3 regions of the Oerskovia sp. 140933 genome follow, and region 3 is predicted to be linked to each of the others. Evidence: riboswitches for the same ligand, from Rfam matches in the RefSeq annotation. Region 3 holds a riboswitch; each other region holds the start of a gene.
The links. A riboswitch is a leader RNA that binds a small molecule or an ion and turns the genes downstream of it on or off. The one in region 3 is predicted to bind thiamine pyrophosphate.

Region 1 (3,266 bases), on a different contig from region 3:
TCACGGCCCCGGGCGCCTCGACCCCGGTAGACGACGTCGCACGTCACAGCCTCGCCGGGTCGTCAGGCATCCCCACCGCGCCCGACGACGGAGCGCACCTTCGCACGGAGGCGAGCGGCGCCGTCGGGCCGGGGGAGGAGGCCGGGCGGCCCGTGCGGGCGCGGGCCATGCGAGCCGCGTCCGTGGTGTCGGAGGCGTGGCGCAACGTCACGACCGGCACGACGCGCGCGACGCTGTTCGCCGCGGTGCTCGTCGTGGTCGTCGGGTCGTTGGCCGCAGTCGACGTGCGCGCGGTCGTGGGCGTCATCGATGGCGCCCGCGAGTACCGCGACGCGGGCGCGAGCGTGCAGATCCTCGAGGCCGCCGGGCAGGTCGACGGGGCACGCTGCGAAGCCCTCACCGGGGTCGACGGCGTCAACGCGGCCGGCGCCCTGCGGACCGGCACGCCGCTGCGGGCGCTCAACCTCCCCTCGAGCGAGCTCACCGGCTTCGAGGCGACCCCCGGGCTGCTCGGCGCGCTCGATCGCGGCCGGGTCGCCGGGGCCGGTCTGTGGCTGTCCGCAGATCTGGCCGAGGCGCTCGGCGCGACGACCGGTGACTCGATCGCGACCAATGCGGGACCCGCCCGGGTGGGGGCGGTGTACCCGTACCCCGACGACGGCCGCGACCGTGTCCTGGGCTACGCCGCCGTCGCTCCCGTGCCCGCCACCGGGCTGTTCGACTCGTGCTGGGTCGAGATCTGGCCGGTCGACCCCGAGACCGCGACCCTCCTGCGGACGGCCCTCGTCGCCGACCCGTCGTCCGAGGCGCAGCCCACCCAGAAGCAGCTCAACGGGCGGCTCGGTACGACGTACGACGCGAGCGCCGAGTTCGCGGACCGTCTGACCAAGCCCGCTCCGGTCGCCGCGGTCGTCCTGGGACTCGCCCTGGGTCTCGTCGCGATCCGCCTGCGCCGCCTCGAGCTCGCCGCGGCCCTGCACGCCCGCGTCCCGCGCGCGGCCCTGACCTGGCAGGTGCTCCTCGAGACCGCCGTCTGGAGCGGGGTCGCCGTGATCGTGGCCGTCCCCGCGCTGTGGTGGTTCGCCGCCGGCGTCGGCCTTCCCGCCGACCAGGTCAGCACCTGGATCCTGGGGATGCGGACCGTCCTGGCGGGCGCCGGGGCGGTCCTCATCGGCGCCGTGGCCGCGGCGCTCACGACCCGCGAGAAGCACCTGTTCAAGTACTTCAAGGAGAGGTGACGTCGGCCGGAACCCTGGAGAGACGGACCGATCGCGGGATGGTCGTGCCGCCGTCGGGCAACCTGCGCTACGGTGACGACCGCACCACCCAGCACCACCGCACCACAAGCAGGACCCACAACTCCACACACCCACGGGAGCTCGCAGCAGCGAGCTGAGAGGGCGGCTCAGCGCCGCCGACCGTTCGAACCTGTTCGGATCATGCCGACGTAGGGAGAGAGAGCAATGAGCTCTGAGACCGCTGTGCCTGCGCACACCATCACGACCGGCCCCATCGCAGGGTCCGCCAAGGTCCACCACCCGGTCCCGGGCGCGGAGCACCTGCGCGTCCCCGAGCGCCGCGTGCACCTGAGCAACGGCGAGCACCTGGACCTGTACGACACCTCGGGCCCGTACACCGAGGTCGACGACCCGGCGGCGTTCGACCTGGCGGCCGGGCTGCCGGCCCTGCGCGCGGACTGGCTGCGGCCCGACGCCGTCCCCACCGAGCGCGGCACGGGTGGTGCCCGGACGCAGCTCGCCTGGGCACGGGCAGGGATCGTGACCGACGAGATGCGGTTCGTCGCGGCCCGTGAGGGCGTCGACGTCGAGCTCGTGCGCGACGAGGTGGCCCGCGGCCGGGCGGTGATCCCGGCCAACCGCCGCCACCCCGAGATCGAGCCCATGATCATCGGCAAGGCGTTCGGCGTGAAGATCAACGCGAACATCGGGAACTCGGCCGTGACGTCCTCGATCGAGGAGGAGGTCGAGAAGATGGTGTGGGCCGCGCGCTGGGGCGCGGACACCCTCATGGACCTCTCGACGGGCAAGGACATCCACGAGACCCGGGAGTGGGTGCTGCGCAACTCCCCGATCCCCGTGGGGACCGTGCCGCTCTACCAGGCGCTCGAGAAGGTCAAGGGCGACCCCGCGCGGCTCACGTGGGAGATCTACCGCGACACCGTGATCGAGCAGGCCGAGCAGGGCGTCGACTACATGACCGTGCACGCGGGCGTCCTGCTGCGGTACGTCCCGCTGACCGCGCGCCGCGTCACGGGCATCGTGTCCCGCGGCGGCTCGATCATGGCGGCGTGGTGCCTCGCGCACCACCAGGAGTCGTTCCTGTACACGCACTTCGCGGAGCTGTGCGAGATCCTGCGCGACTACGACGTGACGTTCTCCCTGGGCGACGGCCTGCGGCCAGGGTCCATCGCGGACGCCAACGACGCAGCGCAGTTCGCCGAGCTGCGCACGCTGGGCGAGCTGACCAAGGTCGCGAAGTCCTACGGCGTGCAGGTCATGATCGAGGGCCCGGGGCACGTCCCGATGCACAAGATCGTCGAGAACGTGCGCCTCGAGGAGGAGCTGTGCGAGGAGGCGCCGTTCTACACGCTCGGCCCGCTCGCGACCGACATCGCGCCCGCGTACGACCACATCACGTCGGCGATCGGGGCCGCGATCATCGCCCAGGCCGGGACCGCGATGCTCTGTTACGTCACGCCCAAGGAGCACCTGGGGCTGCCCGCCCGCGACGACGTCAAGACCGGGGTCATCACGTACCGGATCGCGGCGCACTCGGCCGACCTCGCCAAGGGGCACCCGCGCGCACAGCTCCGGGACGACGCGCTGTCGCGGGCCCGGTTCGAGTTCCGCTGGCACGACCAGTTCGCGCTCTCGCTCGACCCCGACACGGCCCGCGCGTTCCACGACGAGACCCTGCCGGCCGAGCCCGCCAAGACCGCGCACTTCTGCTCGATGTGCGGGCCCAAGTTCTGCTCGATGCGGATCTCGGCGGACGTGCGCGAGTACGCGGAGAAGAACGGGCTGACGTCGGTCGAGGCGATCGAGGCCGGCATGGCGGAGAAGTCGAGCGAGTTCGCGGACGCCGGCGGCCGGGTGTACCTGCCGGTCGCGGGCGGCTGATCCGCTGCCGCAACCGCCTGCCCGACGCACTCAGCGGGGGGCGGGCAGGATCACCGTGGCATCGGCGCCGCGATCCCGTGCTCGTACGCCCACACCACGAGCTGCACGCGGTCGCGCATGCCCGTC
Region 2 (3,266 bases), on a different contig from region 3:
CGCCGAGCCAGTCGCGGTGCAGCGCCTGCTCGACCTCGAGCGACTCGACCGCCGCGCCCGCGAAGAACTGCCGCGCCTCGGGCGTGGGCGCGAGGAGGCTCGCCCGCGACAGCACGCGGGCGTACTCGGCCAGGTAGGCGGCGTCCTGCGCGAGGTAGAACCCGAAGTCCTCGGCGGCGAGGGACCCGTCCACGAGCGCCCCCACGAACCCCATGCCCTCGACGGCCTCGCGCCAGCCCGCGATCCGCTCCCAAGCCTCGTCGGTGAACGTCCGCCGCCCGAGCGTGGGCAGGTGCGCCAGGTGGTCGACGGGTCCGTGGCCCGTGCCCACGGCCAGCCCTCCCCCGGCCCGCAGCGCACCCGTCAGCCAGGTCTTCGCGTCGCGCACGGCACCCGCCCAGTCGTCACGCCGAGGACGCAGGGCGGCGACCGCCGCCGACAGCGAGCACCCGGTGCCGTGGGTGTGCACGGTGTCGACGCGGGGCGCCGAGAAGGTCGTGACGCCGTCGGGCCCCACCAGGGCGTCGGGCGACTCCTCCCCCGTGAGGTGACCACCCTTCAGGAGCACGACGGCGCCGCCCGCCGCGTGCAGTCGCCTCGCCTGGGTGAGGGCGTCGGGCCAGGTGGTCGCGGCCGGCTCGCCCAGGAGGACGGCGAGCTCGGGGAGGTTGGGGGTCACGAGGTCGGCGAGCGCGACCAGGTCGCGCACGGCCTGCTCGGCCCCCTCGTCGAGGAGGCGGTGGCCGCTCGTGGCGACCATGACGGGGTCGAGCACGACGAACGGCGGCCGCACGCGGCCGAGCCACGCCGCGATCGCCCGCGCGTTGGCCTCGTCGGCGACCATGCCGATCTTCACGGCGTCGATCACGACGTCGTCCGAGACCGCGTCGAGCTGCTCGGTGAGGAACTCTGCGCCCGGGACGTGGACGGAGCGGACGCCGTGCGTGTTCTGCGCGACCAGTGCGGTCGTGACCGCCATGCCGTACGCGCCGTGCGCCGCGAACGCCTTGAGGTCGGCCTGGATCCCGGCGCCCCCCGTCGGGTCGGTGCCTGCGATCGACAGGACGCGGGGACGGGAGGGCCCGGCCCCCTGCTGCGGGGCGCGGCCCCGCACCTCCCCGGACGCGGGTACGGGCCCGGTGGTGGGCAGGGCAGGTGTGGTGGCAGCAAGCGACATTGCCGACATCCCTTCGCTAGTGCTAGCTAGATCAGGTTCGACGGGTGTGATCTCAGCCCGGCTCGTGGGAGCGGGCACCCCGTGTCTTCGGGGGAAGGATAGCGGGCACCAGGACCTGCCGGTCGGCAGGGACCGGCAGGCGGCGGTCGGCTCGGCGCTCCTGCGGCCTACGAGGCCGCAGGAGGAACCGTCATCACGTCGATGCCCGACGACGGGACGTACCGGTCCAGGCACCGTACGACACGCTCGACGTCCTCGCGGCCGGCCTCGGGGACGAGGGCGACCGTCGTCGGGAGCGGCGGTAGAGGGAGCGGTGTCACGGCGTACTCGACCGCGTGGTCCTCAGCGCAGGCGTCGATCCCGGCCGGCCACCCGTCGACCGCGACGATCCACGGCCCCTGCGCCGGGATCGCGACCCGCCCGGTCGCCCAGGGCGCCGCAGCCAGCGCGAGAGCGCCGCACGACGCGGCCAGGACTCCGACGAGCAGGCCGGTCCGGCGGGGCATCGCGGTCACCTCGGTGGTCGTCGTCGACGTCAAGGACGGTGCAGAGCCACCACCGTAGCGGGCCCGCGGGCCGACCGCCCCGAAACGGGCTAACGGGTGCCCAGGTCCTCTCGGATCAGTCGCAGGATCCTCTTGCTCTCGACACGGAACCGGGTGTTGGCCGCCGCGACCATCTCCGGCGTGATCTCCTCCGCGTCCGCACCGTCCTCGGAGAAGGTCACGCGGAGCGCCTCGATCGCGTCGACCACCTGATCGGCCCCCTCGACGGCGACGCGCGCCTCTGCCGACAGCCTCGCCTCGGCGAGCGACACGAGCTGCTCCGCCAACGTCTGCGCGAGGCCGGTCCTCCCCTCGTGGGTGAGCTCCGTCGCGAGCCTGGCCAGCACCATCCTCGTCTGCGTGTTCACCTCGATGTAGTCGGCGTAGGCGTTCCGCCGCAGCGTGTCGAGCCGGATCCGCTCAGCCTCGCCGACCTGCGTGGCGACCGTGCGGGACTGCGCCCACCCCGTCGCCAGGGACCCCGCGAGCACGCCGACGATCCCGAGCACCGCCGGCAGCCAGGCAGAGGTATCCATGCGCTGCAAGATAGCAGCGGAGACGTCCGGCGTCGGCGTACGGCGTCGCCGCCCGCCGTGCCGGTGCGGTTGATCGCACCACCGCCGCGGCGGATGCTGGGAGCGACCGTCAGGAGACGGCCCACCACCGAGGAGGTCGGCCATGAGCACGACGCACGACGACGTCACGCCCCACCGCACGGCACCGCGCGCCCGGCGGATCGCCCTCGCCGCGGCCCTGGTCGTCGGGGCGCTCGCGCTCGCGGCCTGCGCCCCCGGCCCCAACCCGGACGTCGGCACGCCGACCGCCGACGGCAGCCCCGCCGGCTTCTGGCTCGGCCTGTGGCAGGGCATCATCGTCCCCGTCACGTTCGTCGTCTCCCTGTTCACCGACACGGTGAACATCTACGAGGTGCACAACGACGGCAACTGGTACGACTTCGGCTTCGTGCTCGGCCTGGGGCTGTTCGTGGGCGGGCCGTTCGGCGCCTCGAGGGGTCGGCGCAGCCACTGAGACCGCCGGCGTGCGAGCCTCGCCGCGGCGTCCCCCGCGCGCCGGACCGGGCGACCGGGCGATGAGTTCCGACGAGGGACCGAGTCTGCCCTGGTGACCGCTGCCCTGCCCGACCCCGCACGGAGGACACCATGACGACCGAGCCCGACTCCCCGACCACGACGCTGCCAGGCCGCCCGCCCGTCGTCGACCTGGCCACCTGGCAGGCCGCCCGGGACGAGCTCCTGGTCCGCGAGAAGGCCCACACCCACGAGGGGGACGCCATCGCGGCCGCCCGCCGCAGCCTGCCCATGGTGAGCCTCGACGGCACCACGGAGGTCGTGGGCCCCGACGGCCCGGTGCCCTTCCTGGACCTGTTCCAGGGGCGCGACGAGCTCGTGGTCTACCAGCACATGTGGCACGACGGCGCACCGCACCAGGGCCAGTGCGAGGGCTGCACCTGGACGGCCTGGCACCTGAGGGACGCCGTCTACCTCAACGCCCGCGACGTCTCGTTCGCGATCCTCACCACGGGG
Region 3 (3,266 bases):
AGGTCGTGGACGCGCAGGCCGCGGCGATCTCGCGCGAGCTGTCCGAGGGCGTCCGGGACACGGGCATCCGTCCGGGCGTGATCGGGGAGATCGGCGTCTCGCCGGACTTCACGGCGGGCGAGCGGGCGTCGCTGCGGGCCTCGGCCCTGGCTCAGCTCGAGCACCCGCAGGTCGCGATGCAGATCCACCTGCCGGGCTGGCAGCGTCGGGCGCACGAGATCCTCGATCTCGTGGTCGACGAGGTGGGCGTGCGGCCGGAGAAGGTCGTGCTGTGCCACATGGACCCCTCGGCCGAGGACCCCGACTACCAGCGGGCCGTCGCGGAGCGCGGGGTGTGGCTCGAGTTCGACATGGTCGGCATGGACATCACGTACCCCAAGGAGGGTGTCTCGCCGGACCCGCACACGACCGCGGGTGCGGTGCACCGGCTGGTCGAGGCGGGGTTCGCGGGCCAGGTGCTCATGAGCCACGACGTGTTCCTCAAGCAGATGTGGGTGCAGAACGGCGGCAACGGGTTCGCGTACGTGCCGACGGTCTTCACCGAGATGCTGGCCCGGCGGGGCGTCGAGCGTGACGTGCTGCGCCGTCTGACGCACGAGAACCCGGCGGCGATGCTCACGGCGTGACGCGTCCCGCGCCGGCAGAGAGGCGAACGGTCGAGGTGGAGGGTCCTAGCCCTCTCCCTCGACCGTTCGCCTCTGTCCCGTGCCGGGTGTCAGTGCGCGCGTGCGACGAACCGCTTCACGACGCGCTTGGCCTCGCGCCCCGCGAACCGGCGAGCGAACACGCTCGCGGCCGCGGCGGCCGCGGCGAACGTGACCGCGCTGATGATCCCGACCTCCGGGTCGTCCAGGTCCTTGGGGGCGTCGTGCCCCGTGGCCTTGGCCCACGCGTAGCTCACGGCCTTCTGCGCGACCCAGCCTGCGGCCAGCGTCAGCGCGACGGTCGTGACCTTCTCGGCGAGGGTCTGATCGTTGTCGGCCATGTGTTCCTCCAGGGTGCGGGGCGGGGCGGTGCCGCCGGCGTACCCGCAGGCCCGACGGCGAAGCTCACCTCCCACCGTAGTCGTCGCCCCGGGGGCGGCGCGCCCCGGGCGACGCCGTACGCCGGACGGCTGCCCACGCCGTCGGGCCCCGGTGTAAAGTCGCAGGTGAACGACAGGGGAGCGCCGACCGCCCCGGGAACACCGGGCGACGGGCGCTGAGAGTGCGGACCACCGCAGACCCTCGAACCTGATCCGGTTAGCACCGGTGGAGGAAGTCGGGCTTCTCTAGCCTCGCTCACGGGACCTCCCGTGCGCGAGGTCCCCCTCCTGTGAGTCCAAGGAGGACACGTGAACACCATCAGTACCCGCCGCAGCACCCCCCGCAGGCTCGGCCTCGGGCTCGTCGGCGGGATCAGCGCCCTGGCCCTGACGGCGTGCGCCGGCGCAGCCGACAGCGGCTCGGGCGACAGCACCGCCACGGACACCGTCACGCTCGTGACCCACGACTCGTTCGCCGTGAGCGACGAGGTCCTCGCCGCGTTCGAGGAGGAGTCCGGGCTGACCGTGAAGCAGGTCGCGCCGGGCGACGGCGGGGCGCTCGTCAACCAGCTCGTCCTGACCAAGGACGCGCCGCTGGGCGACGTCGTGTTCGGGATCGACAACACGTTCGCGACCCGCGCGATCGACGAGGGCGTCCTCGACTCCTACTTCCCCGCAGGCCTTGCGGACTCGGCCGCGCAGTACGCGATCGGCGACGGCGCGCTGACCCCCGTGGACCTGGGCGACGTGTGCGTCAACGTCGACCACGGCTGGTTCGCCGACAAGGGCCTCGCCGAGCCCGTGACCCTCGACGACCTGACGAAGCCCGAGTACAAGGACCTGCTCGTCGTGACCAACCCCGCGACGTCGTCCCCCGGGCTCTCGTTCCTGCTCGCGACCGTCGGCGCCTACGGCACGTCCGACTCGGGTGACGGCTGGGAGGGCTACTGGAGCAGGCTCAAGGACAACGGCGTCAAGGTCGTCGACGGCTGGTCCGACGCCTACTCGGTCGACTTCTCCGGGGGCGAGGGCAAGGGGCAGCGTCCCCTCGCCCTGTCGTACTCGACGTCGCCCGCGTTCACCGTGTCGGAGGACGGGACGTCGACGACCACGGGCGCGCTGCTCGACACCTGCTTCCGCCAGGTCGAGTACGCGGGCGTGCTCGCCGGCGCCAAGAACCCCGAGGGGGCCCAGCAGCTCGTCGACTTCCTCGTGAGCGACGCGTTCCAGGCGGACGTCGCCGACAACATGTACATGTACCCCGCGAACGCGGACATCGCGCTGCCCGAGGGCTGGGCCGAGTTCGCGCCCCTGTCCCCGGAGCCCTACGAGGTCTCTCCGGCCGACATCACGGCCCACCGCGACGAGTGGATCAAGACGTGGACGTCGACCGTGATCGGCTGAGCACGATCCGCGTGCCCCCGGGGTTGCAGCGCGGCGGGCGGGTCCTCCTGTGGGGGCTCGCCGCCGGGCTGCCGCTGCTGTTCCTCGGGGTGTTCTTCGCCTGGCCCGTCGCGACGCTCGTCGCACGCGGGTTCGTCACCCACGACGCCGCCGGTGCCTCCCTCGACCTCTCCGGCTTCGCCGAGGTGTTCTCCGAGCCGCGGACCTGGCGCATCATCGGCCTGACGCTGTGGCAGGGCGTGCTCGGGACCGTGATCTCGGTGCTGCTCGGCGTGCCCGGCGCGTACGTGCTGTACCGGTGCAGGTTCCGGGGACGCACGTTCCTGCGCGCGTTCGTGACCGTGCCGTTCGTGCTGCCGACCGTCGTGGTCGGCGTCGCGTTCCGGTCCCTGCTGGTCGAGGGCGGCCTCCTGGGGTTCCTGCGGCTCGACGGCACGTTCGGGGCGATCGTCCTGGCGCTCGTGTTCTTCAACTACTCGGTCGTGGTGCGGACCGTCGGTGGGCTCTGGGAGCACCTCGATCCGCGCGCCGAGGAGGCCGCCCGCGCGCTGGGCGCCTCGCCGTGGCGCGCGTTCCGGTCCGTGACGCTGCCGTCGCTGGCCCCGGCCATCGCGTCCGCCGCGTCGATCGTGTTCCTGTTCTGCGCCACGGCGTTCGGCGTCGTCCTCGTCCTGGGCGGCATCCAGTACGGGACCATCGAGACCGAGATCTGGATCCAGACGACCCAGTTCCTCGACCTGCGCACGGCCGCGGTGCTGTCGGTCGTGCAGCTCGTCGTCGTCGTGGTCGCGCTGAGCGTCGCGAGCCGGACCCGCTCCCGGCGCGAGAGGGCGCTCAA

Region 1: another riboswitch for thiamine pyrophosphate. It lies ahead of thiC (phosphomethylpyrimidine synthase ThiC); the one in region 3 lies ahead of NHG27_RS09230 (thiamine ABC transporter substrate-binding protein).
Region 2: another riboswitch for thiamine pyrophosphate. It lies ahead of thiD (bifunctional hydroxymethylpyrimidine kinase/phosphomethylpyrimidine kinase); the one in region 3 lies ahead of NHG27_RS09230 (thiamine ABC transporter substrate-binding protein).

The regions. Positions count from the first base shown of each region.
Region 1 is NZ_JAMXIO010000008.1:38,642-41,907, reverse strand. Features, by position in the region: gene NHG27_RS06370 (hypothetical protein) at 1-1,238, shown strand, start outside; TPP riboswitch at 1,362-1,471, shown strand; gene thiC (phosphomethylpyrimidine synthase ThiC) at 1,464-3,140, shown strand; gene NHG27_RS06360 (response regulator) at 3,191-3,266, opposite strand, start outside.
Region 2 is NZ_JAMXIO010000050.1:5,103-8,368, reverse strand. Features, by position in the region: gene thiD (bifunctional hydroxymethylpyrimidine kinase/phosphomethylpyrimidine kinase) at 1-1,177, opposite strand, end outside; TPP riboswitch at 1,169-1,269, opposite strand; gene NHG27_RS17915 (hypothetical protein) at 1,345-1,683, opposite strand; gene NHG27_RS17910 (hypothetical protein) at 1,773-2,258, opposite strand; gene NHG27_RS17905 (hypothetical protein) at 2,401-2,751, shown strand; gene NHG27_RS17900 (DUF899 family protein) at 2,883-3,266, shown strand, end outside.
Region 3 is NZ_JAMXIO010000013.1:93,574-96,839, forward strand. Features, by position in the region: gene NHG27_RS09220 (phosphotriesterase family protein) at 1-626, shown strand, start outside; gene NHG27_RS09225 (DUF4235 domain-containing protein) at 716-985, opposite strand; TPP riboswitch at 1,150-1,276, shown strand; gene NHG27_RS09230 (thiamine ABC transporter substrate-binding protein) at 1,334-2,428, shown strand; gene NHG27_RS09235 (ABC transporter permease) at 2,440-3,266, shown strand, end outside.